Regions from separate parts of the Micromonospora sp. WMMD1219 genome, predicted to be linked through region 2. Evidence: riboswitches for the same ligand, from Rfam matches in the RefSeq annotation. Region 2 holds a riboswitch; each other region holds the start of a gene.
The links. Region 2 has a riboswitch for cyclic di-AMP ahead of ACN27C_RS16370 (coiled-coil domain-containing protein). Riboswitches for the same ligand answer to the same signal wherever they lie in the genome.

Region 1 (4,773 bases), 1.6 Mb from region 2:
TACCCGAGCGGCTGCACGGAGTTCAACGCGGTGAAGGCGGCGTGGACCGCGGTCAGCGTACCGGCCCAGTCGGGCGAGCCGACCTGTGCCGGCGGCACCCCGACGCCCACGCCGAGCACCACGACCACTCCGCCGTCGGGCGGCTGCTCCGGCAACAAGCTCGCCAACCCGGGCTTCGAGTCGGGCAACGTGAGCTGGAGCGCCTCGTCCGGCGTCATCACCACCGACAGCGGCCAGGCCGCACACGGCGGCTCGTACAAGGCGTGGCTGGACGGGTACGGCTCGTCGCACACCGACACGCTCAGCCAGTCGGTGACGATCCCGGCCGGATGCCGGGCGACGTTGAGCTTCTGGCTGCACGTCGACAGCGCGGAGTCGACCACCAGCACCGCGTACGACAAGCTCACCGTCAAGGCGGGCAGCACCACGCTGGCCACCTACTCCAACCTGAACAAGGCCACCGGCTACGTGCAGCGGTCCTTCGACATCTCGTCGCTCGCGGGCACCACGGCGACCATCTCGTTCAGCGGCGTGGAGGACAGCTCGTTGCAGACGTCCTTCGTCGTCGACGACACCGCGGTCACCCTGAGCTGACCGTGGCGTAGCGCGGCCGGTCGTCGTCCTCCCGGCGGCCGGCCGCCTCGTCGTGCCAGAGCCTCGTCGTGCCGGGCGTCGCGGGGTCGCGGCGCCACGCGGCCGTCGGGTCAGGCCGGGCTGCCGGCCCGGGACGGGGTGCCGCGGTCGCGGTGAATCCGCGCGGCCGCCTCGTGCATCGCGCGGCCGAACAGCTCGACCTGGTCGCCCATGGTGCCGAGCCGGGCGGCGAGCGCGTCGGCGTCGGCCCGCGCCGACGCGCTGACCTGGGCGTCCAGCTCGGACAACGCGGCGTTGGCGGCGGTGACGAGGTGTCCGCAGAGGACGTCGAGGGGCTCGCCGGCCAGCTCCGGGTCGACCGTCACGGAATCCAGCCGGCCACCCTGGACGGCGACCGCGCGGACCCGCCCGCCGGCGGCCGTGCCCTCGGCGCGGAGCAGGTCGCCCGGCTCGCCGTCGGCGTGCGCCGAGGCCCGGGAGCGCATCGCGGTGAGCGCCTGCTGCGTGCGGGTCAGCATCTCGTCGAGGCTCGCGGCCGCCGAGAACGGGTCGTTGGTCATTTCCGCGCTTTCTTCACGTCTTAGCCGAGCACCGTGACCCTAGCAACCGGCTCCGACGAATCGCGGTCACCGGCTGTCGCGGGCCGCGCCCCGGCGCCGCGAGCAGGCCGGACACCGGCGACGCGGCGTGTCGCGGACGGGTGAACGCCCGGCCGGACGGACCGGCCGGGCGTTCTCCGGACCGCTGTCAGCGCAGGCGCAGCCGCTGACCGGGGAAGATCAGGCCCGGGTCGTCGCCGACCACTGCCCGGTTGCGCTCGTGCAGGGCACGCCAGCCGCCGTCGACGCGCTGCGCCACGGCGATCTCCGACAGGGTGTCCCCGCGCCGGACCACGTACGTCCCGGCACCGCTCGCGGGCTGCGGCGCGGCCTTCGTCGCGGGCCGCTCCGGCGCGGCCTTGCGCGGGGCCGGCCGCTCCGGGGCGGCCTTGCGCGGAGTGGCCTTCGTGGTGGCCCGCTCGCCGGCCGCGGCCGACCCGGCGTTCGCCGAGCCGCCCTTCCTGCCGCAGACCGGCCACGCGCCGATGCCCTGACCGCGCAGCACCTTCTCGGCGACGGCGATCTGCTCGGAGCGGCTGGCCAGGTCGGCGCGGGCGGCGTACTTCTTGCCGCCGTAGCCGTTCCAGGTGGCGCGGGAGAACTGGAGCCCGCCGTAGTAGCCGTTGCCGGTGTTGATCTTCCAGTTGCCGCCTGACTCGCAGCGCGCGACCGCGTCCCAGTTGACGCCCGCGCTGGCCGGGGCGGCCGGGCCGAAGAGGGTCGCGGCGCCGACGGCGGCGCCGGCCAGAACCGCCCCGAGAGCGGTACGGCGGCTTCGGGCTGAGTATTCAGTTGCCATGTGGATTCCTCCACGCCGACGAGGTGAGCTGTCGGGTTCGGGCCGAGGAGCCCGGCCGCCGGTGGCGGCTTCACCCCGAGGTGACGATGCACCGTGGAACGTGTGGTTCCCCCGCTCCCGCGCGAGGTTCGGTTACCGGGGACGGCGGCGGGATTTGGCGTTTCCGGCCCGCGGTGTCCGCGTCTGCGAACGAAACCGACGCTAGGAGCGTTTTGCGACGATCGTCCACTTCTTGTGATGCTCTTCACCCGGCCGGGCTACCGGCGGCGGCGCTACGGTGGCAGGGCCAGGCAAGATCACGGGAGGACGGGACGGATGACCGATCACGGACACGAGCTGACCTTCGGCGGCTTCCTCACCCCCGCCGCCGGGCAGCCCGACCAGGTGGTGGCGCTCGCCCGGCTCTGCGAGCAGGTCGGGCTGGACCTGGTCACGTTCCAGGACCACCCGTACCAGCCGGGCTTCCTGGACACCTGGACGCTGATGTCCTACGTGGGCGCCGCCACCGAGCGCATCCGCCTGGCCGGCAACGTACTCAACCTGCCGCTGCGCCAGCCGGTGGTGCTGGCCCGCAGCATCGCCAGCCTGGACCTGCTCACCGGCGGCCGGGTCGAGCTGGGGCTCGGCGCGGGCGCGTTCTGGGACGCGATCGAGGCGACCGGCGGGCGGCGCCTGTCCCCCGGCGCCGCCGTCGAGGCCCTGGACGAGGCGATCCGGGTGATCCGCGAGGTCTGGGACACCGACCGGCGCGGCATGATCCGGGTCGACGGCGAGCACTACCGGGTGGTCGGCGCCAAGCGCGGCCCGGCGCCCGCGCACCCGGTGGGCATCTGGGTCGGCGCGTACAAGCCGCGCATGCTGCGCCTGGTCGGCCGCGCCGCGGACGGCTGGCTGCCGTCCCTGTCGTACCTGCCGAAGGGCCCCGACGAGCTGCCCGCCCTGAACGCGCTCGTCGACGAGGGCGCCCGGGCCGCCGGGCGCGACCCGGCCGCGATCCGCCGCATGCTCAACGTGACCGGCACGTTCGCCCGCTCGTCGGCCGGTTTCCTGGCCGGGCCGCCGGACCAGTGGGTGGAGGAACTGGCCGGGCTCACGCTGGAGCACGGCATCACCACGTTCATCCTCGGCAGCGACGAGCCGCGCGCGATCCAGATCTTCGGCCAGGAGGTCGCGCCCGCCGTGCGGGAGCTGGTCGCCGCCGAGCGCGCCACGCCCGGCGGCGGTGCCCGCGCGGCCGCCGAGGAGCAGGCCGCCGCCGGCGGCCCGAGCACGCTGGGTGTCACCCCCACCCCCGACCCGGGGGTACGCCTGAGCGCGCGCCGCCCCTGGGACGAGTCCACCCGCCCGAGCGCCCCGCCGCCACCGGCCGGGCACACCTACCCGGCCCGGGGACAGGCCGCCGGGCAGCACCTGGTGGACGTGCACGACCACCTGCGGCAGGAGCTGGCCCAGGTGCGCGACCTGCTGGAACAGGTCAAGCAGGGCTCGGTCACACCGGGCCGGGCGCGGGCCGCGCTGAACGAGATGACCATGCGGCAGAACAACTGGACGCTCGGGGCGTACTGCGCGGCCTACTGCACGATGGTCACCCAGCACCACGGGCTGGAGGACGCCTCGATCTTCCCGCACCTGCGCCGCTCCGAGGCCGGGCTGGCCGCCGTGCTGGACCGCTTGGAGGAGGAGCACGTGGTGATCCACGGCGTGGTGGAGAGCGTGGACCGGGCACTCGTGGAGCTGGTCCGCCGGCCCGGCGACTTCACCGGACTCCAGGAGGCGGTGGACCTGCTCACCGACACGTTGCTGTCGCACCTGTCGTACGAGGAGCACCAGATCGTCGAGCCGCTGGCCCGGCACGGTTTCTTCCCCGGCCAGCTGTGAGGTAGCTGACTTTTGGTTCCCTAAGTCAGGTGGGTACCGTCGACGCCATGACGGACCTCCTCGCCCACCGTGACTCCTGGTCCACCGCCAACTGCTCGATCGCCCGGGCGCTCGAGGTGGTCGGCAACCGCACCACGCTGCTCCTGCTGCGGGAGGCGTCGTTCGGCACCCGCCGCTTCGACGACTTCGCCCGGCGGGTCGGCGTCAGCGAGCCGGTGGCCGCCGCACGCCTCAAGCAACTCGTCGCCGACGGGCTGCTCGACCGGCGTCCCTACCGCGAGCCCGGGCAGCGCACCCGCGACGAGTACGTGCTCACTGCCAAGGGAAGCGACCTGATCCCGGTGCTCGTCGCGCTGCGGCAGTGGGGCGACGCGTACGCCGCCGACGAGGCCGGCCCGGCGGTCCGGGTTGCCCACGACGAGTGCGGCGCGCCGGTGCACGCGCGGCTGCGCTGCGACGCCGGGCACGACGTACCGCCCGGCGAGCTGGCCGTCCTGCCCGGCCCGGGCCTGCTGTCCGCCTGACCTCCCTTTTCCACCACACCTCGGAGCGAGACCATGAAGATCGCTGGAAGCACCGCCCTGGTCACCGGCGCCAACCGCGGCTTCGGCCGGCACCTGGCCGCCGAACTCGTCGCGCGCGGCGCCACCGTCTGGGCCGGCGCCCGCAACCCGGACACCGTGGAGCTGCCCGGCGTCACCCCGGTACGCCTCGACATCACCGACCCAGCATCGGTGGCCGCCGCCGCCGAGCGGGCCGGTGACGTGACGCTGCTGGTCAACAACGCCGGCGTGAGCACCGGCACCGACCTGCTCGACGGCGACCTCGCGCAGATCCGGCTGGAGCTGGAGACGCACTACCTCGGCACGCTGTCGGTGGTACGGGCGTTCGCGCCCCGGATCG
Region 2 (4,773 bases):
CCGGGGCGCGCGCCGCAACGAGGTGCGCCGGGCGGCGTTCGACGCGGTGCTCGCCGCGCTCTACGCGCAGGCCCGCACGCTGCGTGTGGGCCGGTTGCCGGAGCAGCCCGCGTTCGAGGACGAGATCATCGAGCGGCCGGAGTTCCGCGAGTTCCTCAAGGCGTGGTGGCCCCGGCTGCACCCGCGGCACGTGCTGGACTGGCTGGCCCGCCCGGACCGGCTGCGCCGCTACGCCGGGGGGATCCTGTCCTCGGCGGAGATCCGGTTGCTCGGCGACGCGTACCGGAGCCTCGCGACCGAGGGGCTGACGGTGGCCGACATCGCGCTGCTGGACGAGCTGGACGCGCTGCTCGGCAAGCCGGTGCAGCGGGCCCGGCCCAAGCGCGACCCGTACCAGCTCGCCGGTGGCGTGCGCGAGCTGAGCACGTACGCCGACCGGCAGCGCGCCGCCCGCGCGGCGGCGCGGGAGCGTCCGGACGACTACCGCGACTACGCGCACGTGGTGGTGGACGAGTCGCAGGACGTCTCGCCGATGCAGTGGCGGATGGTCGGCCGGCGCGGGCGGCTGGCGTCCTGGACGGTGGTCGGTGACCCGGCGCAGACCGCCTGGACCGGCGACCCGCAGGAGCTGGACCGGGCCCGTGACCAGGCGCTGGGCCGGCGCAAGCGGCACCGCTACGAGCTGACCACCAACTACCGCAACTCGGCGGAGATCTTCGCGGTGGCGGCGGCGGAGATCCGCCGCCTCTACCCGGACCTGCCGCTGCCCGCCGCGGTGCGGTCCACGGGTGTGCCGCCGGTCGAGCGCACGGTGCCCGCCGCCGACCTGCCGGCGGCCACCGTCGAGGCGGCCGAGGCGCTGCTCGCGCAGGTGGAGGGCACCGTCGGCGTGATCACGCCGGTGCCGCGCCGGGACGAGGTGGCGGGCTGGCTGGGCGGGCTCGGCGCGGGCCGCCTCCAGGTCGTCACCAGCCTTCAGGCCAAGGGCATGGAGTACGACGGCGTGGTGCTGGTGGCGCCGGGTGAGATCCGGGCCGATCCCGGCTCGGGCGTCCGCACGCTCTACGTGGCGCTGTCCCGGGCGACCCAGCGCCTCACCACACTCGACCCGGTGGGGTGACCGGCCCCGCCGCCACCCACAGTTCACTTGCATACATAGCGATGTGAACATACATTGGGCCGGGCCGGTACGCGGCAGGGAGGGTGTTGGCGTGGGCGCAGGTCATGACCACAGCGGTGCGGTGGCCAACGCGGCACACCGCCACCGGGGCCGCCTCTGGGCCGCGTTCGCGCTGCTCGCCGCCCTGATGGTGGTCGAGGCGGTGGCCGCCTTCACCACCGGCTCGCTGGCGCTGCTCTCCGACGCCGGGCACATGTTCACCGACGTCCTCGGCATCGGCATGGCCCTCGCGGCGATCACCGCCACCCGCCGGGCCGGCACCGACCCGCAGCGCACGTTCGGGCTCTACCGGCTGGAGGTGCTCGCCGCCCTCGCCAACGCCGTGCTGCTCGGCGCCGTCGCCATCTACGTCCTGGTCGAGGCGGTACGCCGCTTCGGCGAGCCGCCGGAGGTGCTGGCCGGCCCGATGCTGGTGGTGGCGGTGCTCGGCCTGCTCGCCAACATCGTCGCGTTCGCGCTGCTGCGCGCCGGGTCGAAGGAGAGCATCAACCTGCGCGGGGCGTACCTGGAGGTGCTCGGCGACCTGCTCGGCTCGCTCGGCGTGATCGCCGCCGCCCTGGTCATCGCGGTGACCGACTGGTGGTGGGCGGACCCGCTGGTCGCCGTCGGGATCGGCCTGTTCATCCTGCCGCGTACCTGGCGGCTCGGCCGGGCCGCGCTGCGCATCCTGGTGCAGGCCGCGCCGGAACACCTCCAGGTGACCGCCGTGCACGACCGGCTGGCCGCCGTACCCGGCGTGGCCGAGGTGCACGACCTGCACGTCTGGACGCTCACCTCGGGCATGGAGGTGGCCTCGGCGCACCTGACCACCGACCCGGGCGTGGACCCGGCCGGCGTGCTGGCCGCCGCGCGGGCCGCCCTGCACGAGGACTTCTCCATCGATCACGCCACGTTGCAGGTCGAACCCGGAGCGTCGGCTGGAGTGTGCGGACAGACCGAGTGGTGATTAGGACACACTTAAATCACTGTGGCTAATGTAGTCTTATGCCGGTTTTGCCCCGCCTAGTGGCACTGCTCCACGGAGCCGTGCCCGGGCAGCGCCGGTAGTCTCGGTCGCGGCCGCACCCGCGGGCGCCACCGGCCCCGGTGGGGCGGCCGTCGCCTAATCGTCCGCAGGGACGAGCCGGGGAACCACGTACGTGGGGTGCATCCGCGTCAGCGGTAGGGATCTTCCGTCCCGAACCCGTCAGCTAACCCGGTCGGCGCTGACGGAAGGACGTGTGAATGCCCCCAGTGGCACCTGTACGACGGACGGCCGCCCGGTTGGCGGCCCTGCTCGTCGCGACGCTGACCCTCGGCGTCGCGACCGTTCCGGCCTCCCCCGCCTCGGCGGCGCCAGCGACCGGCCTGCTCGCCGCCGCGCCCGGCGACGACGAGGGCGGCACGCCCGAACTGCGCGCCCAGCTCGACGCGGCCAGCAAGGGCTGGCTGGAGGCGAAGGCCGCGCTCAACCGGTCGGTGAACCGGCAGAAGCAACTCAACGAACAACTCAAGACGGTCGGCGCCGAACTGGCCGTCCGGGACGCCAAGGTCGGCGAGATCGCCGCCGTGGCGTACCGCAACGGCCGCCTGGGCACCGCCGGGGCGCTGCTCGGCAGCAGCAGCCCGGAGGGCTTCATGGACCGGGCCGCCGCGCTGGAGCAGGTCGCCGCGCACGAGGACCGTACGCTGCGCGACCTGATCGCGACCCGTGACGAGGCCACCCGCACCCGCACCGAGCTCGACGGCGAGATCCGCGAGCAGCGCAAGCAGGTGGCGGTGATGGGCAAGCGCAAGGAGCAGGCCGAGCGTGCCCTCGAGGTGGCGAACGACCGGGCCTCGCGCAGCAGCAGCGGCGGTGGCAGCGTCCAGGGCACCTCCAGCAAGAACGCGAAGCCCGCGCCGCGCAACTCGGACGGCTCCTGGCCGTCGGAGTCGTGCAGCGTCAACGACCCGACCCCGGCGAACGGCTGCATCACCCCACGCACGCTGCACGCGCTGCAACAGGCCAAGGCGGCGGGCTTCACCCGGTACGTCTCCTGCCACCGGCCCAGCGGCTCGGGTGAGCACCCGAAGGGGCGCGCCTGCGACTTCGCCGCGCAGAAGAGCGGCTTCGGCGGCGTGGCCACCGGCGGCGACCGGACGTACGGCAACAACCTGGCCGCGTACTTCGTGCGCAACGCCGACCCGCTCGCCGTGCTCTACGTGATCTGGTTCAAGCAGATCTGGCTGCCCAGCAGCGGGTGGAAGTCGTACAGCGGCGGCAACGGCGACCCGTCCAGCGACCACACCAACCACGTGCACCTGTCGGTGTACTGAGCGCACCCTGGAGGGCGGCCGGATCAGGTCGGCCGGCCCTCCAGGGTCGCTCCGAGACGCGCCGCCAGGCCCAGGTGAGCCGCCCGGGCCTGGCGGAACGCGTACCCGAACAGCGGTGCCGGTGCGGTGAGCGTGATCTCCACGTCGATGCGTACCGTGCCGTCGGGCTCGTCGCGCAGGCGGGTGTGGTTGCGGACCGTCGTGGCGGGCTGCTGCCGCGCCACGGTGACGACCTCGTCCTCGCCGGCGATCAACACGTCCGCCTGGTACGTGACCGGGAAGTGCAGCGGGCCGAGTTGCAGCCGGTCGGTGATCGCGTAGCTGGCCAGCGCGCCCGGCCGGGCCGGCAGCTTCCGGACCCGGACGATCAGCGGATGCAGCTCGCCCTGGCGACTCAGGTCACCCAGTAGCGCCACCGCCTCGGCCCGGGTGCACCGGGCCTGCACGGTGTAGCTGAAGCTGTCGCTGCTCTGCAAGCGGGCCCCCTCGCCGTCGTGCGTCGCGACGATCGTCCCGTACCGACGCCGGACTGGCAACGGGTAGAAGGTCCCCTGGCAGCAGGGGGTGTGAACGGCGCTCAGGCGCCGGGCAGCACCTCGGGGGTGTCGTCGGCGAACCACGGCTCGGGCGCGCCGAACAGGCCGAGCAGGCCGGTCACCCAGAGCTGCCGGTGCACGAACCGGCTCGGCTCGGTGACCACCAGCTTGACGCCGCTGACCTCGCAGGTCTGGAAGCCCGCGACCATGGCGCTGATGCCGACCGAGTCGATGAACGTGACGAGCCGCATGTTCAGCTCGATCCGCGAGGGGCGGCCCTTCGCGAGCACTTCGGCGATCGCTTCCCGCACCTCGTACGCGGTGTCGACGTCGATCTCCCCACGGGGCGCGATCTGGACGACACCACCCGGCCGCACCGACTTCACGATCGACAGGCTCACGCGAGCACCTCCACTCGCCCATGACGGGCGCCTCATCAGTACGCGGGCCGCGACCGAGCGTATTCCTCCGACGGCCCGGTCGCCACCCCCCGGGATGAGCAATTCGCGAACTGGGCACACCTGGGCGTACCCAATCCGGACCTCCGGGTTCCAGTTTCCCCTTCAAGGTGGGCCGCGGCCAACCCTGCGGCCGGGCGGGCCCGGCCGATCCGCCGACCAGGGTAGCGGGCGCACGCACGTCCCGTGGGCACCGGTCCCGGCGCGTTCGGGTGGTTCGTCCCGTTCGCTGCCCGGGCCGCCCGTGACCCGGGCATGGTTTGCCGGGCGTGCCGGTGGGGCACTGCCCGAGACAGTGAAC
Region 3 (4,773 bases), 2.2 Mb from region 2:
GGACCCGTCACGCACCGACGAGGTCGTAGCCGGCCTCGTCGACCGCCGCGCGGACCGCGTCCGCGTCCAGCGGGTTCTGACTGGTGACGGTGACCCGGCCGCTGGCCAGGTCGACCTGGACGTCGGTGACGCCCGGCAACGCGCTCAGCTCGGTGCTCACCGAGTTGACGCAGTGCCCGCAGGTCATGCCGCTCACCTGGTAGGTGGTCTCCATCTCGCCCTCCGATCTGATACCCCCTAGGGGTACGTTCGGAACGTTAGCATACCCCCGAGGGGTACGCTATCCTCGGTTTCATGACCGCGCCGTCCAGCCCGACCCGGGGCTACACCGCCAGCAAGGACCAACTCCTCGCCCGGCTCCGCCGGATCGAGGGCCAGGTCCGTGGCATCGAGAAGATGGTCGAGGACGACCGATACTGCATCGACGTGCTGACCCAGATTTCGGCCATCCAGGCGGCGCTGGACAAGGTCGGCCTGGGCCTGCTCGACGGCCACGCCCGGCACTGCATGCACGAGGGCGCCGCCGAGGGCCGGGCCGACGAGATGGCGACCGAGATGATGGCCGCCGTCGGCCGCCTGATGAAGCGCGGCTGAGCGGGACCTCCGACCCTCGGAGCAGGGCACATCGACCCGCGCCGACGCGTCGTGCCGGTCGTACCGTCGAAGTGGCGGGCAGGCCGGCCCGGCGGACCCGCGGCGACGGACGGAGGGCGGCCCGATGATGTGGCAGAGCCCGATGATGGGCTGGATGTGGATCTGGTCCCTGCTGGTGCTCGCGGTGCTGGCGGGCCTCGTCTGGGCGGCCGTGCGGTGGACCGGCCCGCAGTACCTGGGCCCGACGACGGCCCGGCGCATCCTGGACGAGCGGTACGCCCGCGGCGAGATCGACGAGGACGAGTACCGGCGACGCCGGGCCGGCCTGGGCTGATCCGCGCGGAGCGCGCGTCACGGTCACGGTGCCCGGAAGCGCCCGGCCGGGTTGCCTACCATGGCCGGGCGACGACCCGGACGTGGTCGACACGTCCACGCCGGCCGGGTGACCAGACCGGTCCGGCGGACCAGGCGTCGCCGCGACCGTTGGGAGAGACGCCATGGGTGCCGACCACACCCACCCCGCACCCGCCGCGCCGCCGGGCGTACGACGGCTGCTCGTCGCCGTCGTGGTGCCGCTGTTCGTGATCACCGTGATCGCGGCGCTGGTGCTCTGGCCCCGGCAGGACCGGGAGCCGGTCGGCGGCGCGGACGTCCCCCGCTACCACGGCACCGTGACCCGGGTGGTCACCGAACCCTGCCCGCCGACCCCGGAGTCCCCGGACGGCGCAGGTGGCCCCTGCGGCACTGTGACGGTGACCGTCGAGCAGGGCCCGGACGCGGGCCGGCAGGTCGAGACGCCGATCCCGGCCGGGCCGGGCGCGCCCCGGGTCGCGGTCGGCGACGAGGTCGTCCTGGTCGAGCTGACCGACCCGGCCGACCCGGCGGTGAAGTCCTACAACATCGCCGAACACCAGCGCGGCACGCCACTGATCTGGCTGATGGTGCTCTTCGCCGCCGCGATCGTGGCGTTCGGCCGCTGGCGCGGTCTCGCCGCGCTCGGCGGCCTGGTGGCCAGCTTCGCCATCCTGCTCGGCTTCGTGCTGCCGGGCATCGGCGCCGGTCAGCCTCCGCTGCTGGTGGCGATAGTGGGCGCCGCGTTGATCATGTTCGTGGTGCTCTACCTGACCCACGGCATCACCGCGCAGACGTCCGTGGCGGTGCTCGGCACGCTCGGCAGCCTGGTGGTCACCGGCGTGCTCGGCCTGCTCGCCACGTCCGCCACCCACCTGACCGGATTCGGCAGCGAGGACGCCACCACGCTGTCCATGTTCCAGGGCGACGTGGACCTGCACGGCCTGCTCCTGGCCGGCATCATCATCGGCTCGCTGGGCGTGCTGGACGACGTCACGGTCACCCAGGCGGCCACCGTCACCGAACTGGCGCACGCCAACCCCGGCCTGTCCCGGCGGCAGCTCTACCGGGCGGCGACCCGGGTCGGCCGGGCGCACATCGCGTCCACCGTCAACACCATCGTGCTGGCGTACGCGGGCGCCTCGCTGCCGCTGCTGCTCCTGCTGGTCGCCGACTCCCGCCCGGTGAGCGAGATCCTCACGAGCGAGTTCCTCGCCCAGGAGATCGTCCGCAGCGCGGTGGCCACGCTCGGCCTGATCGCCGCCGTACCGCTGACGACCGGACTGGCCGCGGTCGTGACCACCGCCGGACGGCACTCGCGCGGCGCGGAGCCGGCGCCACCCGCGGCCCGGCCGCCGGCCGGACGGGACGACGCGCTGGAGGCGCTCGGCGGCGGGAAGAGTACGGAGGCCGCATGGTGACACTCCGCAGCGTGACCATCGATTTCAAACGCGACGCTGGTCACGGTGCGCCACGGCGAAATCTCGCTATTGGTCGGCTTCCGGACGTAGATCCTCAGGAGTGCTGTCAGGTAACCTCGCTGCCGGTCACCGCCGAAGGCGCGCACCGGCGCCAGCGGTGCCGCCGCCCAATCGCCCGCGGGCGAGCCGGGGAACCAGGTACATGGGGTGAATCCGCGACAGCGGTAGGGGCCACTTCCGTCCCGAACCCGTCAGCTAACCCGGTCGGCGGCCGACGGAAGGGAACACTGTGACGGCACCCCTGCGCCGCTGGCTGACACCCGTGGTGGCCGTGCTGACCTCGCTGGCAGTGCTGGCCGGGCCGGCCCCGGCGACCGCGGCCCCCACCGCGGCGGCCCCCGGCACCCCCTCGGGACACGAGGAGGACGGCGAACCGCCGCTCATCACCGAGGCGATCGACGCCGCCAACCGGAACTTCCTCCAGGCCAAGGCAAAGCTCGCCAAGTCGCAGGACCGCCAGCGGCGGCTGGCGGCCGAGGTGAAGACGGCACAGACCGAACTCGACGCGCTCAGCCCGCAGGTCAACCAGCTCGCCGCCCAGTCCTACCGGACCGGCCGGATGGGCGCCATGGCGATGCTGCTGGAGAGCAACTCGCCCGACTCGTTCGTCCGCCGGGTCAACGCCCTGGACGAGCTGAACCTCCTCAACGCGCAGCGCCTGGCCGCCATCAACGCGGTCAAGACCCGCGCCGAGCAGGCCAAGATCGCGCTCGACGCCGAGGTGCGCGAGCAGGAGAAGCAGAAGAACGCGATGGAGCGCGAGAAGGTACAGGCCGAGCGCGCGCTGAAGCTCGTCGGCGGTCTCGGCTTCACCGGCGGCCTGGTCTCCGCCACCTCACCGGTCGCCAAGATCGCCCCCGGCCGCACGGCCGACGGCGGCTGGAAGGCCGAGTCGTGCAGCGAGGACGACCCGACCACGTCGGGCTGCGTCACCCCGCGCACGCTGCACGCGTACAAGGAGGTCCGCCGCGCGGGCTTCAAGCGCTTCGTGGGCTGCTACCGGCCTGGCGGGCCGTGGGAGCACCCCAAGGGCAAGGCGTGCGACTGGTCGCTCCAGAACAGCGGCTTCGCGCCCTGGCACAACAACGACACCCGCCGGTACGGCAACGAGGTCGCCGCGTTCCTCATCCGCAACGCCGACCGGCTGGGCATCTACTACGTCATCTGGAACCGGCAGATCTGGTTCCCGGCCACCGGCTGGAGTTCGTACAGCGGACCGTCGAACCACACCGACCACGTCCACATGTCGCTGCTCTGACCCGGACACGGTGAAAGGGGCCGCCCTCGGGCGGCCCCTTTTCGTCTTCCCGACGGCTCAGCCGGCCAGCGCCGGGTCGGCGGGCGCCGCCGGAGCGGGCAGCGGGGCCGGGGACTGCGCCACGGTCCGCACCTCGCCGCCGGCGAGCCGGTACGACATGCCCACCACCGTGCACCGCCCGGCCGCCACCCGCTCAGCCAGCACGGCGGAGCGGGCCAGCAGCGTCTCGACGGTCTGCGCGATGTGCACGTCGATGATGCCGTCGAGGTCGTCGACGCCCTGGCGGGAGGCGCGCAGCAGGCTGGGCGAGACCGCGTCCACCACCGCGCCCAGGTGCCCGACCAGAGCGGACCCGGTCCGGAACCCCTCCCGGGCGGCTTGGACCGCGCCGCACGAGTCGTGCCCGAGCACCACCACGAGCGGCGTGCCGAGCACGGTGACCGCGTACTCGACGCTGCCGAGCACCTCCGGCCCGGCGGTGTGCCCGGCCGTACGCACCACGAAGAGGTCACCGAGACCGCGGTCGAAGATGATCTCGGCGGCGAGCCGTGAGTCGGAGCAGCCGACGATCACCGCGAAGGGATGCTGGCCGTCGGCGACAGCCGCGCGGTGCCCGGCGTCCTGATTCGGATGCTGCGGGGCACCGGTGACGAACCGGTGGTTACCGGCACGCAGTTCGGTCAGTGCCTGCTCCGGGGTGCTCGGCGTCATGTCCCTCACCTCGTCTACCTGGGGAACTACCGGGCCGAACGGCCTCGCGACCCACGGTCACACGCACCTCGGGGCCCGTCAAGATTCGTGATACGCATTTCATACTTTCCCGTTGCCACCCGCCCTCGGCCCGCGCCGATTCGGCCGGTGGCGGCGGTGGCCATAGCATGACCACCATGGCGACCACACCAGTTGAGGACGGGAGCCGCCGTAACTGGACCTTCCTCACCAACCACGGCCACGTGCTGCTCGCGATCGCGCGCAACCCCACCGCCCGGCTGCGCGACGTGGCCGACGAGGTGGGTGTGACCGAACGGGCGGCCCAGGCCATCGTCGCCGACCTGGAAGCAGGGGGTTACCTGCGGCGTACGCGGGTGG
Region 4 (4,773 bases), 3.0 Mb from region 2:
TTCGTCGTGGTCGGCCGGCCCCAGGTCGAGGCCATCGAGGTACGCCGGGAGCCGGTCACCGCACCGGCGCACCCCACGGTCCTCTACACCCCGACCTGGACCGGGCACCACGCCGACGCGAACTACTGCTCGCTGCCGGTGGCCGAGACGCTGATCCGCCGGCTGATCGACCGGGGCGCCGCGGTGATCCTGCGCGCCCACCCGTACACCGGCAAGAACCCGGCCTCGGCCCGTCAGCTCGCCCGGCTCACCGAACTGCTCGCCGCCGACCGGGCGAAGACCGGCCGGCCGCACCTGTGGGGCGCCGCCGCGAGCCGCGAGCTGACGCTCACCGAGTGCGTCAACCGCGCCGACGCGCTGGTCTCCGACGTGTCCGGGGTCATCTCCGACTGGCTCTACTCCGGCAAGCCGTACGCGGTCACCGACACCGGCGCCGACGGCGCGCACTTCGTCGAGCGGTTCCCGCTCGCGGCGTCCGGCTACGTGCTGCGGCGTGACATGTCCAACGTGGACGAAGTGCTCACCGACCTGCTCGACGCCGACCCGAAGGCGGCGCGGCGCTGGGCGGCGCGGACCCGGTACCTGGGCGACTTCCCCGCCGACGGGTACGCCGAGGCGTTCCTCACCGCCGCCCGCCGGGAGCTGGAACCCGACTGGGCGGTCCCGGCGCCGCGCGCCGAGGTGTAGGCCCGCTCAGAGGTACGGGTCGAGCAGGGCGAGCACCGCCTCCGGATCCTCGACGTGCGCGTTGTGGCCCAGCCCGGGCAGCGTCGCCACCGGCACGCCCAGCTCCTTGAGCTGCGCGTCGGTCACCATCGGGTCCAGCTCGCCCCGGGCCAGCAGCACGGGCACACCGGTGGCGGCCAGCAGGGCCGGCAGCCGGGGCTCCCCGACCGCGAACGCGGCCGGGTCCATCGCGAGCCGCCAGCGGCCGTCCACCCGGCGCAGCCCCGCCTCCACCACCGGATGGTCCGGTGCGAACAGCCCGGCGAGCCCGGAGACCCGCAGGTAGCGGCGGGCCGCCTCGTCACGGGTGGCGAACCAGGTGACCGGCCGGGCGGCCAGTTCCGCCGACTTGGCCAGTTCGGCCGGGGACCAGACCGCCTTGATGCCGAGCCCGACCACCGCGTCGACCGGAAGCCCTCGCTGCCGGGCGGCGAGCGCCAGCGCCACCACGCCGCCGAGCGAGTGCCCGAGCAGCACCAGCCGGTCGTCCGGGCTGAGCCGGACCGGGCCGAGCCCGTCGACCACGCGCTGGGCCAGGGCCTCGAACGAGTAGCCGTCGAGCGAGGGCGACCAGCCGTGTCCCGCGAGGTCGGGGGCGAGCCAGCGGCCGGGCCAGCGGCGTTCCAGCAGCGGCGCCCAGGGCAGCCACACCTCGCCGGTGGCACCCATGCCGTGCAGGAGAATCAGGTGCCGCTTCCCCGTCGCATCGCCCATTGGCGCAGTCTGCCACCGCCCGCCCCGGACACGCGAGACCGCACCCCGGCCAGCCTCGTCGCCCGCCATCCCGTCGATCTTGCGGTTTCGGCCCGTGGGACGCCCGGCTTGCCCGTTGTGACGGGGCCGCAACTGCAAGATCAGCGGGGCCGGGCGGGGTCAGGCGGAGTAGCCGCGGGTGGAGACCCAGTTCGCCAGGTCGATCGTGGTGACCCAGTACGACGGCAGCGACGGGTCGGCCGAGTCGGCGATGCGCACGGTCCGGCCGTCGTCCTTGTAGCCGACCACGGCGACGTAGTGGCCGCCCGGGAACGAGTGCCAGCCGCCGTTGGTGTCGGTGGCGGTGCCGGCGACGTTCGCGACGACCGCGCGGCCGTTGGTGATCGCCTCGACCACGTCGGCCTGGAGCCGGTCCATCTGGGCCGGGGTGGCGGTGCCGGGGATCATGCGGGTCCGGTACGGGTTGCCCTTGACCTGCTGGTTGAGCACCCGGGTGGTGTCCTCGGCCGAGTTGGTGCCCATCTCGGTGGTGCCGAGCGGGCCGGCGAGCGCGTCCTGGCTGCGTTCGATGCCGGCGGCGCTGAGCGCGTTGCGCACGGCGGCCGGACCGCAGTAGAAGTAGTTGATCTGCGCCTGGTAGTCGTAGTCGAGCGACTTGCTCGACGGCGGCTTCGGCTTGGCCTTGGGCGTGGTGTCCGGGTCGGCCGTGGCCTTCTTCGACGGGGAGGCGCTCGGCGACGCGCTGGGCGCGGCGGAGGCGCTGGGCGACGCCGGCGGGACGGCGATGCGGGCCTCGCCGCGGCTGGCGGGCTGCTCGCCGAGACGGGCGGCGCCGAGATCGGCGACCGCCGCGGTGTTCTCCTCGACCGGGGCGTCGTCACCGGCGGTGGCGACGGTGCCGGCGCCGGCGGCCAGCACGAGCGCGGCGGCCGATCCGGCGATGATCTGGTACGGGCGCTCGGTGACGATCCGTCGCAGCTGACGCTTCAGGTGGTGCTTCACGAAATCCTCCACGGGGCGTGAGCGGCGCACGCCGGCCCGGCACGCGGAGGAACTCACACGTGCTGGCGGGGCCGGATGGCCGGGGGATCGGGAACGCCCGTGATGCCGGGCGCCCAGGGGGCGGTTGCCGGTCGCGCGTCAGGCGAGCGCGGGCACCGCGGTGCCGTGGAGGCGGGGGGACGATCGAGGGGTGGGCAAGAGGGGTACTCCTTCCGTGGCCGCCGACCGGGTTAGCTGACGGATTCGGGCGGGAAGTACGCCCTACCGCGGGCCGTGGCTCGCGGATTCACCCCGATGGTGCTCATGGGTCCCCGGTTCGTGGAACACGATTAGGCGGGTCGGTGCGGCGTCGCCGTCGGCGATCGATTACCGCATCGGACGCGCCGACACTACCGGTGGGTATGTCCCATGCCAAGCGCTCCCACCTGCGTAAACGTGATCCGCGGTAACGGATTTCGGAACACCCGGTTACTGACTTCGCTCAATGGGACAAGCAGTTTCGACGGCACCCGGCGGCGGAAAGCGGACAGACGGCCAGCACCGGCCCGGCAATCGCGCGACTCGATGACCTGTTCCGCGCCGGACGCCCGTTTCGGCGGCCCGGGTGACCGGGCTCACCACATTCCGGGTAACGATTCGGTCGAGACGGTCGTCTCAGCCGACCCGGGCCGGGCGCCACCGGGCGTTGCGGACCGTCGCGGGCACCGGCTGGGCGCTCGCCGTCGCGCTCCGGTACACCGGGGCGGGCCGCAGCGCCACGGTGGCGGCGTACGCCTCGGCGGCGAGCGTCCGGGCGGCCTCGGCGGCCAGTTCCGCGTCCCGCCACGCCGCCCGCTCCCGCTCGGCGGCGCTCTCCCATCCGGCCCGGCGACCGTCCCGGACGGTGCGTGCCAGCACGGTCTCCTGCTCGGCCGGGTGCCGGCGCGGATCCCACCCGTTGCGACCCGCCAGCACGTCGGCGAGCTGACGGGCGGTCAGGTCGCCCCGCCAGTGCGCCGTCATGGCGGCGTGGTGCAGCCAGCGCTCCCGGGCCGCGTACTCAGCCGGGGTGCGCGGGGTGCGCGGGGCGGCCAGCGCGGCGGCGCCGGCCAGGCGGCGGGCGGCGGCGTCCGCCTCGTCGTACGCGGTCCAGGCCCGTTCCGCCTCGTCCTGCGCGGCCAGCCACCGCTCCCGGCGGCGGCGGGCCGTCTGGGCGGCCCCGGCGGCGGCCACCGCCACCTCCTCGGCGTACCGGACCAGGTCGTCGCGGCGGGCGGCGTCGGCGTCGGCCGGTTCGGGGACGGCGTCCGGCGCGGGCTCGCGTTCGGGCCGGGCGACGAGCGCGGCGAGCAGGCCCAGCGCGAGCAGCAGCAGGAAGGACCAGATGGCCGCGGCCTCGGGCACGGAGGTGAGGAAGTGGTACAGAGCGGTCTGCGACATGGTCGGCACCTCACGGGAAGAACCTGGCGGGAGGGCCGCACGGCCGGCCGGGGCGGGCGGGCCACCGGGAGGCGGGTGCGGGGATGACGTTCGGTGGGTGCGGGAACGGGCGCGGCCCGTGGGCGGATCAGCGGGCGGGCGGGGCCCGTGGGCCGGCCGGCGCGGCGGCCCGTCCGGCCGGGACCGGCTCCGCGACGGCCGGGACCGTCGCCCGGCGAGCGGGCGCCGGGACACCGGCGGGCGAGGCCGGCCGCTCGGCCACGCGGTCGACCTCCGGCCGCGCGGCGGTCGAGGCGCCCGTGACCGTGTACGCCGAGGCGGCGACCGCCGGAGCCGGGGCGGCAGCGGCGACACCGGACGGCAGCGTGGCGGCGCCGAACGAACAGGCGACCACCACGGCGAGACTGGCGAGCATCCGGGCGGTCCAGCGCGCCACCCACCACACGGGGCAGGTGAGCGCGATCGGAAGCACGGGTACAAATTACCGCCGATCCCCCACGAACGCACCGCCGCACGGCGTGTCGCGGACCGGCCGGCAGACGACGGCGCGTGTCAGTCCGGGCGACGCCGCCCGGCGTACTCGATGCCCTCGGCCCGACGGGCGACGGACGTCGCGCCCCCGTCGGCGGCCGGGGTGGCGGCGTCCTCGGCGGACCCGCGTGGAGCCGGCACGGCCGGTGCGCGCGACGCCGTGCGGGCCCGGCGGGACGGGCCGAGCAGGCGCATCATCGGCAGCTCCACCCAGCGGTGCAGCGCGGCGGCCAGCGCGAGCGTGACCACCAGGAAGCCGAGCACCGCGACCGGGCCGCGCCAGCCGGGCAGCCCGGTCCCCCAGTGCCCGGTCAGCCGCAGCACAGTGACCATGACCAGCACGTGGACCAGGTAGAAGGCGAACGAGACCTCACCGAGCCA

Region 1: it holds a riboswitch for cyclic di-AMP, as region 2 does, so the genes downstream of both, ACN27C_RS23365 (transglycosylase family protein) here and ACN27C_RS16370 (coiled-coil domain-containing protein) in region 2, are expected to answer to the same signal.
Region 3: it holds a riboswitch for cyclic di-AMP, as region 2 does, so the genes downstream of both, ACN27C_RS05605 (coiled-coil domain-containing protein) here and ACN27C_RS16370 (coiled-coil domain-containing protein) in region 2, are expected to answer to the same signal.
Region 4: it holds a riboswitch for cyclic di-AMP, as region 2 does, so the genes downstream of both, ACN27C_RS29845 (C39 family peptidase) here and ACN27C_RS16370 (coiled-coil domain-containing protein) in region 2, are expected to answer to the same signal.

Annotation. Positions count from the first base shown of each region.
Region 1 covers NZ_CP186057.1:5,013,232-5,018,004, reverse strand. The annotation lists gene ACN27C_RS23375 (M4 family metallopeptidase) at 1-594, shown strand, start outside; gene ACN27C_RS23370 (YbaB/EbfC family nucleoid-associated protein) at 705-1,154, opposite strand; gene ACN27C_RS23365 (transglycosylase family protein) at 1,342-1,992, opposite strand; cyclic di-AMP (ydaO/yuaA leader) riboswitch at 1,991-2,136, opposite strand; gene ACN27C_RS23360 (LLM class flavin-dependent oxidoreductase) at 2,308-3,870, shown strand; gene ACN27C_RS23355 (winged helix-turn-helix transcriptional regulator) at 3,918-4,394, shown strand; gene ACN27C_RS23350 (SDR family oxidoreductase) at 4,428-4,773, shown strand, end outside.
Region 2 covers NZ_CP186057.1:3,376,387-3,381,159, reverse strand. The annotation lists gene ACN27C_RS16380 (HelD family protein) at 1-1,120, shown strand, start outside; gene ACN27C_RS16375 (cation diffusion facilitator family transporter) at 1,212-2,126, shown strand; cyclic di-AMP (ydaO/yuaA leader) riboswitch at 2,270-2,400, shown strand; gene ACN27C_RS16370 (coiled-coil domain-containing protein) at 2,405-3,478, shown strand; gene ACN27C_RS16365 (SRPBCC family protein) at 3,502-3,954, opposite strand; gene ACN27C_RS16360 (STAS domain-containing protein) at 4,056-4,415, opposite strand.
Region 3 covers NZ_CP186057.1:1,182,516-1,187,288, forward strand. The annotation lists gene ACN27C_RS05585 (heavy-metal-associated domain-containing protein) at 8-214, opposite strand; gene ACN27C_RS05590 (metal-sensitive transcriptional regulator) at 295-594, shown strand; gene ACN27C_RS05595 (SHOCT domain-containing protein) at 719-928, shown strand; gene ACN27C_RS05600 (YibE/F family protein) at 1,092-2,366, shown strand; cyclic di-AMP (ydaO/yuaA leader) riboswitch at 2,521-2,651, shown strand; gene ACN27C_RS05605 (coiled-coil domain-containing protein) at 2,656-3,684, shown strand; gene ACN27C_RS05610 (carbonic anhydrase) at 3,742-4,395, opposite strand; gene ACN27C_RS05615 (helix-turn-helix transcriptional regulator) at 4,563-4,773, shown strand, end outside.
Region 4 covers NZ_CP186057.1:6,391,387-6,396,159, forward strand. The annotation lists gene ACN27C_RS29835 (CDP-glycerol glycerophosphotransferase family protein) at 1-687, shown strand, start outside; gene ACN27C_RS29840 (alpha/beta fold hydrolase) at 694-1,440, opposite strand; gene ACN27C_RS29845 (C39 family peptidase) at 1,600-2,442, opposite strand; cyclic di-AMP (ydaO/yuaA leader) riboswitch at 2,647-2,788, opposite strand; gene ACN27C_RS29850 (hypothetical protein) at 3,097-3,861, opposite strand; gene ACN27C_RS29855 (hypothetical protein) at 3,989-4,333, opposite strand; gene ACN27C_RS29860 (acyltransferase family protein) at 4,414-4,773, opposite strand, start outside.